DNA from 3 places in the Streptomyces sp. NPDC001270 genome. Region 3 is predicted to be linked to each of the others. Evidence: riboswitches for the same ligand, from Rfam matches in the RefSeq annotation. Region 3 holds a riboswitch; each other region holds the start of a gene.
The links. Region 3 has a riboswitch for cyclic di-AMP ahead of ACFY2B_RS07800 (C40 family peptidase). Riboswitches for the same ligand answer to the same signal wherever they lie in the genome.
Positions count from the first base shown of each region.

Region 1: it holds a riboswitch for cyclic di-AMP, as region 3 does, so the genes downstream of both, ACFY2B_RS15035 (peptidoglycan DD-metalloendopeptidase family protein) here and ACFY2B_RS07800 (C40 family peptidase) in region 3, are expected to answer to the same signal.
Region 2: it holds a riboswitch for cyclic di-AMP, as region 3 does, so the genes downstream of both, ACFY2B_RS01750 (NlpC/P60 family protein) here and ACFY2B_RS07800 (C40 family peptidase) in region 3, are expected to answer to the same signal.

Region 1 covers NZ_JBIAXM010000007.1:326,784-330,333, forward strand. Annotated here, with positions in the region: gene ACFY2B_RS15025 (MBL fold metallo-hydrolase) at 1-382, opposite strand, end outside; gene ACFY2B_RS15030 (SGNH/GDSL hydrolase family protein) at 595-1,380, opposite strand; gene ACFY2B_RS15035 (peptidoglycan DD-metalloendopeptidase family protein) at 1,564-2,466, opposite strand; cyclic di-AMP (ydaO/yuaA leader) riboswitch at 2,471-2,630, opposite strand; gene ACFY2B_RS15040 (GH36 C-terminal domain-containing protein) at 2,910-3,059, opposite strand; partial or broken gene ACFY2B_RS15045 (glycoside hydrolase family 36 N-terminal domain-containing protein) at 3,062-3,550, opposite strand, start outside.
Region 2 covers NZ_JBIAXM010000001.1:365,755-369,304, reverse strand. Annotated here, with positions in the region: gene pcrA (DNA helicase PcrA) at 1-1,210, opposite strand, end outside; cyclic di-AMP (ydaO/yuaA leader) riboswitch at 1,653-1,826, shown strand; gene ACFY2B_RS01750 (NlpC/P60 family protein) at 1,835-2,983, shown strand; gene ACFY2B_RS01745 (DUF2231 domain-containing protein) at 3,187-3,550, shown strand, end outside.
Region 3 covers NZ_JBIAXM010000003.1:323,908-327,457, reverse strand. Annotated here, with positions in the region: gene ACFY2B_RS07815 (ATP-binding protein) at 1-213, shown strand, start outside; partial or broken gene ACFY2B_RS07810 (LysR substrate-binding domain-containing protein) at 217-1,026, opposite strand; partial or broken gene ACFY2B_RS07805 (LysE family translocator) at 1,035-1,544, shown strand; gene ACFY2B_RS07800 (C40 family peptidase) at 1,618-2,091, opposite strand; cyclic di-AMP (ydaO/yuaA leader) riboswitch at 2,095-2,305, opposite strand; gene ACFY2B_RS07795 (hypothetical protein) at 2,643-2,951, opposite strand; gene ACFY2B_RS07790 (ATP-dependent Clp protease proteolytic subunit) at 2,959-3,550, opposite strand, start outside.

The sequences.
Region 1 (3,550 bases), on a different contig from region 3:
GCGAGCAGCGCTCGCCCCAGACCGGATCGAACAGCACGCGCTGTCCGTCGATCTCCGCCAGCACGCTGGAGTGGCCCATCCAGGTCAGCCGGAGCCCGGTGGCGGGCGGCCGGGCCAGGTCGGCGAGGGTGGTGGCGTGCACCGGGACGGTGCCGCGCGGGGCCCGCCGGGGCCGCTGTTCCCGGTCGAAGTAGAGCTTCGTCAGCTCCAGCATCGACCCGGAGGGCCGGATCCGGGCGGGGCCCCCGGGGTTCTGGAAGACGCCGTCGGCGAAGTGGGGCGAGCTGCGGATGCGCGCCAGGCGGTCACCGCCCGGGTCAGCGCCGAAGGCCGCGGGCTGCAACACGCGGAGCCCGGAGCTCGGGGAACGCAAACCGGACACGGTACCTCCTGGTGGAGTGGGTGAGGCCATCCATTATGGGTGGCCCCTGCGACAGTCCGGCGCCATCGGGGTGACCCGCGGCCGGGCGCGGGAAGGCCGGGCGGGGCACTCTTCCGGGGGAACCGGGCCAGGCCCCCCGGACCGCCGTGAGCGGGGTCACGCCGAGCGGGCGTCCCGGGGCGGGAACGGTCCGCCGGACCCGCCCCGAGGGTTCAGGCCACCGACGCGATCCGCGTCCTGATGTCGTCGGGGGACACCGCGCCCTTGGCCGTCACATGGTCCCCCGAGGACTCGCCGCGCAGCCGCCGGCCGATCCACGGCACCAGGTGCTGCCGGGCCCAGTGCACGTCGTCGCGGCGCACCTCCAAGGTGCCGCGGGGCGGGAGCGGCGGCCAGGGCTGTTCCGGGTCGGCCGGGACGTCGAGGCCGAGGACCTGTCCGGCCCGCAGCGCGACGCGCGTGTGCCCCTCGGGTGAGAGGTGGAGCCGGTCGTCGTCCCAGGCCCTGCGGTCCTGCACGGCCTTCAGGGACCACAGGTCGAGCACCGGGCAGCCGTACCGGTCGGCGACGGCCCGGACGTGCCCGTTGTAGGTGGCGATCTTGCCGCGCAGATGCTTCAGCACGGGTACGCCACGGGTGTCGAAGCCGGTCGTCACCAGGACCGTGCCGGCCGCTTCCGCGAGCCGGGCCACGGCCCGTTCGAACCGCTCGGCCACCTCGTCCGGGTCGGTGCCGGGGCGCAGGATGTCGTTGCCTCCCGCGCAGAACGAGACGAGGTCCGGCGCCAGTTCGACCGCCCGCGGGACCTGCTCCGCCACCATCTGGTCGAGCAGCCTCCCGCGCACCGCGAGATTCGTGTACCGGAAGCCGCCTTCGGGCCGACGGTCCGCGAGCAGTACCGCGAACCGGTCGGCCCATCCGACGAACGCCCCGTCAGGGCCGGGGTCGCCGACGCCCTCGGTGAAGCTGTCCCCCACCGCCACGTACGACCCGATCACCGCTGTGTTGTCACTCTTCGAATCGTCTGCCACGTCGGGCCATGATTCACCTTCCGATGTGACCTACGCGATCGTAGGAAGGGGTTGACGAACGGTGAGATAAGACACTCGCCAAGACTTTCCCAACGCGGGAATAGGCCGGGGAACAGGCGCGTTGACGCGTCATCCGCGCTGCCGCGGCCGTCAGACGACGACGCCGTGCGAGCGGAGGTAGGCCAGCGGGTCCACGTCCGAGCCGTACTCCGGCGTGGTACGGATCTCGAAGTGCAGGTGCGGGCCGGTCACGTTGCCGGTCGCGCCGGACAGGCCGAGCCGCAGGCCCTCGGTCACGGTCTGCCCGACCGAGACGGACAGCTGGGACAGGTGGGCGTACTGCGCGTAGTAGCCGTCGGCCAGCCTGACGACCACCTGATTGCCGTAGGCGCCGCCCCAGCCCGCGGTGACGACCGTGCCCGCGGCCACGGCCCTGACCGAGGTGCCGGTCGGCGCGACGAAGTCCACGCCGGTGTGGTAGCCGCTGGACCACATGCCGCCGGCCACGTGGTAGCCGGTGCCGATCCTGGCGCCGAGGACGGGGAGGCCGTAGCCGGTGGAGGTGCCGGTGCCGGCGGTGCGGGCCGTCCGGCCGGCCGAGGCGCCGGCCGCCGACACGTACGAGGACCGGGACAGCCGGGACGGCTGCGCGGAGTGGGTGTCCGGCTCGGCCCGCCCGCCGAGGGTGAGCTTCAGACCGGGGTGGATCAGCGACGGGTCGCCGCCGATGGCCGGGCGGTTGTCCTGGTAGATCCGCTGCCAGCCGCCGCTGACGTGCTGCTCGTCGGCGATCTTGGCGAGCCGGTCACCCGGCCGCACCACGTAGGTACGGGCGGCGGAGTCCTCGGCGGCGCGTCGCTGCTCGGCGGTGCCGGCGGCGGACCTGACGGTCTGCTCGGCGACGGACCGGGGAGCCTCCCCGGGGGGCGCGGCGTGCGCCGCGGTGGTTCCGATGAGCGGCAGGGCCAGTGCGGCTCCGCTCGTTCCGGCGACGGCGACGGAACGGGTGCGGCGCTGGGGCCTCGGACGTCGGTGCTTTCCCTTCGCGGGCATGGCGCATTCCTCTCCGGCGCCTGCGAGGTGAGCTGTCGGGTTCGGGCTGGAGCTGCCCGGCCGCGCACGGGGCGCGGCTTCACCCCTTGCCGTCCCGGAGACCGGGTCCGGCGGTCGTGCCTGGTGGGTCCCCCGCTCCTGCCGTGCACGGGTGGGTGGTGTGTCCGGTGTCCGGGCGGCGGCAGGATTCGGCGGTCCGTCCGGATCGGTGGCGAACGTAAGCGAGCGGGACACAAACGGACAAGGACCCGTTTCATCCCGTACGGGTTTCACTCGATCCATTACGGGAATTCCCGGTCACCGTCCGTGCATGTCGGCGGGGTACCCCCGGCCAATTCGCCCGCACGGACCATGCATTACGTGAGCAGGGCAGGCGACCCACCGTCACGGTATGACCCTCCTCACCCCCCTGGTTGCATAAGCGAGTAATTCCGGCAGAAGGGTCAGACGCGGCGCAGCCGGATGACCATGGCGTCCAGGTCTCCACGGAGCGCGGTGTGCAGCCCGTGGTGCAACAGCACGGCACCACGGTGCACTTCACCCGTTTCGCGGCATTCGTACGCCGCCGACGGATCGAGTCCGCGCAGCCGCAACGCGGAAGTCGGGCGACGGCGATCCGCCAGGAACCCGACCAGCCGAGCGCGCAGCCGTACACCTCGCCGCGCTCCTCGGTGGCGTCGGTGTCGAGCGCCACCCAGGGCAGGTACTGGTGTCCGGTGTGACCGCGCCGGCTGCCGATGACCTTCTCACCGTAGGTGAGCGGACCGCTGGTCAGCCGGGACTCTGCGGCCCAGCGGCCGTGCAACTGGGACAGCCGCCAGCCCTCCCGGTCGGGCAGGGTCCAGGCGGCCGGGTCCGCGCGGAGCAGTTCCACCCGCGTCTCGCCCTCGTTCACGAGGCTCACCCACCGCTCGACGACGTCGCCGCCCATCCGGTAGTGGAGGGTGATGACCAACCCGGCGTCCCGGAAACGCAGCCTCAGTTCCCCGTCCTCGGCCGCGTGGCCCTCGAAGACCCATTCGGTGCCGCGGCGCTCCTCGGTACGGACCGACAGCGCGGGCCGCACGAAGCGCGGGCCGCCTTC
Region 2 (3,550 bases), on a different contig from region 3:
TGGTGCCCGCGCCCGCGTTGGTCCACAGGTTCTTGGGGCGGCGGGACTCGTTGCGCTCGATGACGGCGTTGGCGGCGGACAGGATCGTCTGCGTGGAGCGGTAGTTCTGCTCCAGGAGGATCGTCGTCGCGTCCGGGTAGTCCTCCTCGAACTGGAGGATGTTGCGGATGGTCGCGCCGCGGAAGGCGTAGATCGACTGGTCGGCGTCGCCCACCACGCACAGTTCGGCGGGCGGCAGGTCGTGCTCCTGCGCGGGCACGTCCGCCGGGCGCTCGGCGGTCCCGACGAGTTCGCGCACGAGTGCGTACTGGGCGTGGTTGGTGTCCTGGTACTCGTCCACGAGGACGTGGCGGAAGCGGCGCCGGTAGTGCTCGGCGACGTCCGGGAACGCGCGCAGCAGGTTGACGGTCGTCATGATCAGGTCGTCGAAGTCGAGGGCGTTCGCCTCGCGCAGCCGCGACTGGTAGAGGGCGTACGCCTGGGCGAGGGTCTTCTCGAAGCTTCCCCCGGAGTCCGACTGGGACGCGCCCCCGGCCGCCTCGGCGGCGTAGTCCTCCTCGTCGATCAGCTCGTTCTTCAGGTTGCTGATCTTGGCGCTGAACGCCTTCGGCGGGAAACGCTTGGGGTCGAGGTCCAGGTCGCGGCAGACCAGGGCCATCAGGCGCTTGGAGTCGGCGGCGTCGTAGATCGAGAAGGACGAGGTGAAGCCGAGGCGCTTGCTCTCGCGGCGCAGGATGCGCACGCACGCGCTGTGGAAGGTCATCACCCACATCGCGTTCGCGCGCGGGCCGACGAGGTGTTCCACGCGCTCCTTCATCTCGCCCGCGGCCTTGTTGGTGAAGGTGATCGCGAGGATCTGCCCGGGATGCACCTTGCGCTCCGCGAGCAGGTGGGCGATGCGGTGCGTGAGCACGCGGGTCTTGCCGGAGCCGGCGCCGGCCACGATGAGCAGCGGGGAGCCGGAGTGCACGACGGCCGCGCGCTGGTTGTCGTTCAGCCCGTGCAGGAGCGCGGCCGGGTCGATGACCGGCCGGGGGGCACCGTCCCCGTAGTAGGAGTCCGGGTCCGGGGGCACGTCGAACTTCCCGCCGAACAGATCGTCCGGAACCGGCTCCGGAGCGTGCTCGTCCTCGGGCGGTGGGGGCTCCCCCTCCTGCCCGCGGGGGGCCTGGAGGTCCGCCAGGAAGCTGTCGTCAAAAAGGCTGCTCATCGCTCTCCGAGTCTAGGGCGCACCACTGACAACCCGCTGCCGCCCCGAGAACATGACCGGTGCCGCTCGCAGAACTTCGCCGGTGCCGCCCCGCCGCCCCAGCGAAGTCCCAGGCCGATCCCAGGCCGATCCCAGGTCGATTCGAGGCCGGCCGCAGACCGCCGCAGACCGGCCGCAGGTCGACCACGATCCCAGGTCGCTCACGGGTCGGTCCCAGGTCGCCGCCGAAGCGTGACCCATTCCGTCCGGCCGGGATCCACCCGGTCACATCCACGCCCGATCCGCTCACCGTACGGAATCACCCGATGACCCTGGAGGAAACTCACCACCAGGTCACGAAAATGTATCGGGCATATCACCCACCAACCTTCACAGGGGCCACACGAGTTGGCTAGCGTGCCGGGCGGGCCGTACGACCCCCACCGGCGAACCTCGCCGGGCCGTGCGGCCTCCGCCGAGTCCGGCGTGTCCCCGTGGCACGCGGGAGCCGGGGACCCACACCGACTTTGGGGTGAATCGGCCCAATCCCTCACAAGGGAAACGGCCGTAGGGCAAACCTTCCGAACCACCCGCCCGAACCCGACAGCTAACTCGGCAGGCGGAACACGGAAGGAGTCGCCTCTCTTGGCGTCGCACCGCAAGCCGCGCTCCGCGGGTACGCGCGTAGCAGGCATACGCACCCCCGCCCTGGCCACCGTCGCCCTCACCTCCGTAGCCCTGCTCTCCCAGACGGCCGTCGCCGCCCCCACCGACGGCAAGCCGAGCGTGGAGGAGGTGCAGAAGAAGGTCGACGACCTGTACCGGCAGGCCGAATCGGCAACCGACCACTACAACGCGGCCAAGGAGCAGACCGGCCAACAGCGCAAGCGCGTCGACACCCTCCTGGACGACGTCGCCCGCGGCACCGACCGGCTCAACAAGGCCCGTGACGAGCTCGGCTCGTTCGCCGCCGCGCAGTACCGGACCGGAGCCTCCGTTCCCGACAGCGCCTCCCTCCTGCTCGCCGACAACCCGCAGGACTACTTCGACCAGAGCCAGCTGATGAACCGGCTGACCGCCCGCCAGAAGACCGTGGTCGACGACTACGTCACCGAGCAGTCGGCGACGATGAAGAAGCGGCGGGAGGCCACGCAGAGCCTCGAAACGCTCACCAAGTCGCAGGACGAACTCCAGACCGCCAAGGCCACCGTCCAGAAGAAGCTCTCCACCGCGCGCGAGCTGCTGACCAAGCTGACGGCGGAGGAGAAGAAGCGGCTCGCCGAGATCGAGAAGCGCCGGCAGGAGGAGGCCGCGCGGAAGGCGGCGGAGCTGGCCAAGGAGCAGCAGGCCGCTCAGCAGAAGAAGGACGCGTCGTCCGCCACGGACACATCGTCCTCGCCGTCTTCCTCCTCTTCGTCCTCTTCTTCCTCGTCGGCCACCAAGGCCCAGAAGGCGATCGACTTCGCCCGCGCGCAGATCGGCAAGCCCTATGTCTGGGGTGCCACCGGTCCGGGCTCCTACGACTGCTCGGGGCTCACCCAGGCCGCCTGGAAGGCCGCCGGCGTCAGCCTGCCGCGCACCACCTACAGCCAGGTCGACGCCGGAACCACGGTCTCCCTCGCCGATGCCCAACCCGGTGACCTGGTCTTCTTCTACGACGACGTCAGCCACGTAGGCATCTACATCGGCAACGGGATGATGATCCACGCCCCGAAGCCTGGCGCCTACGTCCGCGAGGAGTCGATCTACTACGGCGGTGATTCGATCATCCACAGCGTGGTGCGACCCGCCTGACGCGGCGCGGGCCCGCGTCGAACCGACCCGCGCGGGCCGCGTCGGCCGAACCGTGCGGGCCCGCCTCTTTCCGCTCCCGCGCGGGCCCGCATCGCGCTGCTCCCGCGCGGGGCGCGGGGGCTGCCGCCGGGGGCGTCATTGAGAAGAAGCTGAGAGTTTCATGTGCCACGCTGACGCCCCCTATCCCGCTCAGGAGCGCCTCGATGACCCTGATCAACGGCCTGCCCGCCCATGTCCTGCTGGTCCACGTAGTCGTCGTACTGGTACCTCTCGCGGCGCTGGCGCTGGTGGCGGCGGCACTGTGGCCGCGCGCCGCCCGGCGACTGGGGCCGCTGCTGCCGGTCCTGGCACTCCTCGCCCTGGTCAGCGTGCCGTTGACGACGCAGGCGGGCGAGTGGCTGGAACGGCACGTGGAGAGCGACGCTCTGGTGCGTCGGCACACCGAGCTGGGTGACGGGCTGCTGCCGTGGGCCGCCGGGCTGTTCGTGCTCGCCGCGGTCGTGTGGTGGGCGGGGCGGTCCGCGCCGGCCGGGGAGCCGGGCGAGGCCCGCGGCATACGCTGGTCCG
Region 3 (3,550 bases):
ACCGACAGCCATCCGCGCTTCCCGAAGAGACTCCCCGCGGCCGTCCAGCAGGACAACGGCCGCGGCATGGTCATCGTCCGCTGGCTCACCGCCGAATGCGGCGGCAAGCTGCACGTCCGCCCCACCCGCGAGGGCGGCAAGACCATCTCCGTCGAACTGCCCTTCACCGTGCCGGCGCAGCCGGTGACGGCGGTGGGACAGCAGGAACCGTAGCGGTCACGCCTGGTGCGCACGGCCGAACGCCCCGCGCAGCAGCGCCCGGAAGGCGTCCGCGGCCGGCGCCACCTCGTCCGCGCGGTGGGCGACCAGGATCGTACGGCGCATCCCGCCCCCCTCCAGCGCCCGCACCCCGACCGGGGTGACCGCCGTGCGCGCCACCGTCTCGGGTACGACGGCCACCCCGAGCCCGGCGCTGACCAGCGCGCACACCACTGCGTACCCGGGGGTCGGCACCAGCACGGACGGCGTGGCCCCCGCCGCGGCCAGCAGGGACTCCACGCCCCGCCGGGCCGGATGGTCCGGGGCCATGCTGATCAGCGGCTGCCCGGCGAGTGCGGACAGCGGCAGCCGTGCGGCGCCGTCGCTCAGGGCGTGCCCCGGGGCGGTCACCAGGACCAGTTCCTCCACCAGCACCGGCTCCAGGCGCACCGAGGACGGTACCGGGAAGGGCTCGGCCGGGTGGTAGGAGTGCGTCAGCGCGAGGTCCACCGTACCGGCCGCGACGGCCGTCACCCCGTGCGGCGGGTCGTGGTCCGCGACCGACAGCTCCACGTCCGGATGGGCCCGGCGGAACACGGCGAGGACCGGGGGCAGCAGATGGATACCGGCGGTCGGGAACGTGCCGAGCCGGAGCGTGCCGCCCGACAGGCCGGCCAGCCGGGCCAGCTCGTGCCGGGCGCGGTCCAGTTCGTCGAGGACCCGGCGTGCCCGCACCACCAGCAGCTCGCCCGCGCCGGTCAGCCGTGCGCCGCGGTGGTGCCGGACCAGCAGGGCGGTGCCCGCCTCCCGCTCCGGCTTCGCCAACTGGCCGGCACGGCGTCGCCTGCGCGCTCGGCATCGCGGGCGGGCTGCTCGTGCACACGACGCTCGTGGTCGCCGGGGTCGCGGCGGCCCTGGTGGCCGTGCCCCCGCTGTTCCGCGCGCTGCAACTGCTCGGCGGCGCCTACGTCCTGTACCTCGGCGGACGGACCCTGTGGTCCCTGCGCCGCCCCGCCGCGGAAGCCGGGCCGCTACTGCCCTCGGCCGCGCATCCGCTGCGGCAGGGGTTCGTCACCAACGCCCTCAATCCCAAGGTCTCACTGACCTTCCTCAGCCTGCTGCCCCAGTTCGTGCCGCGGGACGGCCCGGCGCTGCCCAGGACCCTGCTGCTGGCGCTGATCGTGATCGGGCTGACCCTGGTGTGGTTCCCGGCGGTCGCGCTGCTGGTGGACCGGCTGGGCCGGTGGCTGCGCGAGCCACGCGCCGCGCGGGCCCTCGGCGCGGGCACGGGACTGGCCCTGGCGGCCCTCGGCGCGGCCCTGCTCCTCGAACCGCTGCTGTCCTGATGCCAGGTCAGCCGTGAACGGGCGCCGAGGGGATGACGGCACGACGCCAGGAGCCGGCATCCCCTCGGACCGGTCAGTTCACCCGTCCGTACCAGACTCGCCTGGTCCAGATCTTTTCCAGCCGCACCACGTCCCCGGTCTTCGGGGCGTGCCAGATCTTCCCCTTACCTGCGTAGATGCCGACGTGGTAGACGCTGGAACCCGCATGGAAGAACACCAGGTCTCCGGCCTTGCGGCTCCTGACCGAGATGTGGCGCGTCTTGTTGTACTGCTGGGCCGCCGTACGCGGCAGGGCCTTGCCCGCCTTCTTGAACGAGTACAGCGTGAGCCCGGAGCAGTCGAATCTGCGCGGGCCGGTGGCGCCCCACTTGTACGGGGAGCCCTTCTTGGACGCCGCGACCTTGAGGGCCCTGGCGCCCATGGTGGCGGCCGCTGCCTCGGGTGCCAGACCAGGGGCCACGATCGAGCCGCCCACGGCGGCGAGGGTGAGCGCCGAGGCCGTACCGGCCCGCGCCATCAGCGATGGGACACGATTGAGCGCAGTCATGCGCAACCCTTCGTCAGCCGCCTGTGAAGGATGACCTGTCGGATTCGGGCTGGCGAAGTTGCCCGGCCGCGTCGCCACGGCTTCACCCCAAGGGCCGCTCGGACCGGACTCGCGTCCGTTCCGGCGACCCGTCGTGCCTGGGTCCTCCACTCCTGCCGATCCACTCCTGTCGACCGGGCATCCGGGCGGCGGCAGGACTCGGCGTCCGCCCGGACCGCCCCGCCGCTGTGGCGGGGGCTTGTCGTCGGACAGGGATCTTCACTCACAACTGTCAGAAAATCCCAACGCAACCGGCGATGTGTGTCTTTAGTCACCACCCACCTGTTTGGGCGGAGGGCGGTCCATTCCGCCCATGGCCGAAACGCCGACGAGCCCTCGGACCAGCACGGGAGCACTTCGGCGGCTCCGTCGGCCCCACGCCCCGCACACCCTTCGCGGTCCCGAAAAGGGACGTCCGCCTACGCCGAACAGAGGTACGCCGGTTGGGCCGTTTCAGCCCGGCCCCCGGCGTTGCGCCGACGCGGCGGACCGGGGGTCCGGGGAACCCCGCATCACCCCGCGCCGTCCGGTGGCAGCGCGACCCGGGCGGTGCGCCGCTCGCCGTCCAGTACGCGCAGCGCCCGCGCCAGCGTGACCGCGTGCAGCTCCCTCTCGCCCCGCAGGTGCATCAGGGCCAGCGCGTCCCGCAGTTCGACCGCCGTGCGCGCCAGCGCCTGGGCGGCCCGCAGTGCGGGGTAGGTGTCCGCGCCGCGCGCCGGGTTGATCCGGCCCAGCAGGTCGACCGCTTCGAGGTAGCGGTCGATCAGTTCGCCCTCGGCGCGGGTCAGGGCGGGCAGCGGCGGCAGTTCCGGCGGCAGCATCCGCGGCTCACCCGGCGTCCGGCGTGCGCGCGGCCCCGCGGCTGCGGACGATGTGGTCCACCAGTCCGTACTCCAGTGCGCCTTGGGCGTCCAGGATCAGGTCCCGCTCCAGATCCTCGTGGATCTGCTGAGGGGTGCGTCCCGTATGGCGGGCCAGGATCTCCTCCTGGAGGGCGCGGACGCGCGTCAGCTCGTCGGCCTCGATGACGAGGTCGCTGGGCTGGCCCTGTACCGGCCGGGGCAGTGACGGTTGCTGGAGCAGCAGCCGTACGCCCGGCAGCGCGAGCCGCTTGCCGGGGGTGCCGGCCGCGAGCAGCACGGCCGCCGCGGAGCCGGCCTGCCCGAGGCAGAGGGTGTCCACGTCGCAGGCGAGGTACCGCATGGTGTCGTAGATCGCCGTCATCGCGCTGAACGAGCCGCCCGGGGAATTGATGTACAGCGAGATGGGCCGGTCCGGCGCGGCGTGTTCGAGGTGCATGAACTGCGCCATCACGTCGTTCGCCGCCGTGTCGTCGATCGGCGTGCCCAGGATGACGATGCGGCCTTCGAGCAGTTTCGAGTACGGATCGAGCGTGCGCAGACCGCTGCTCGTGCGCTCG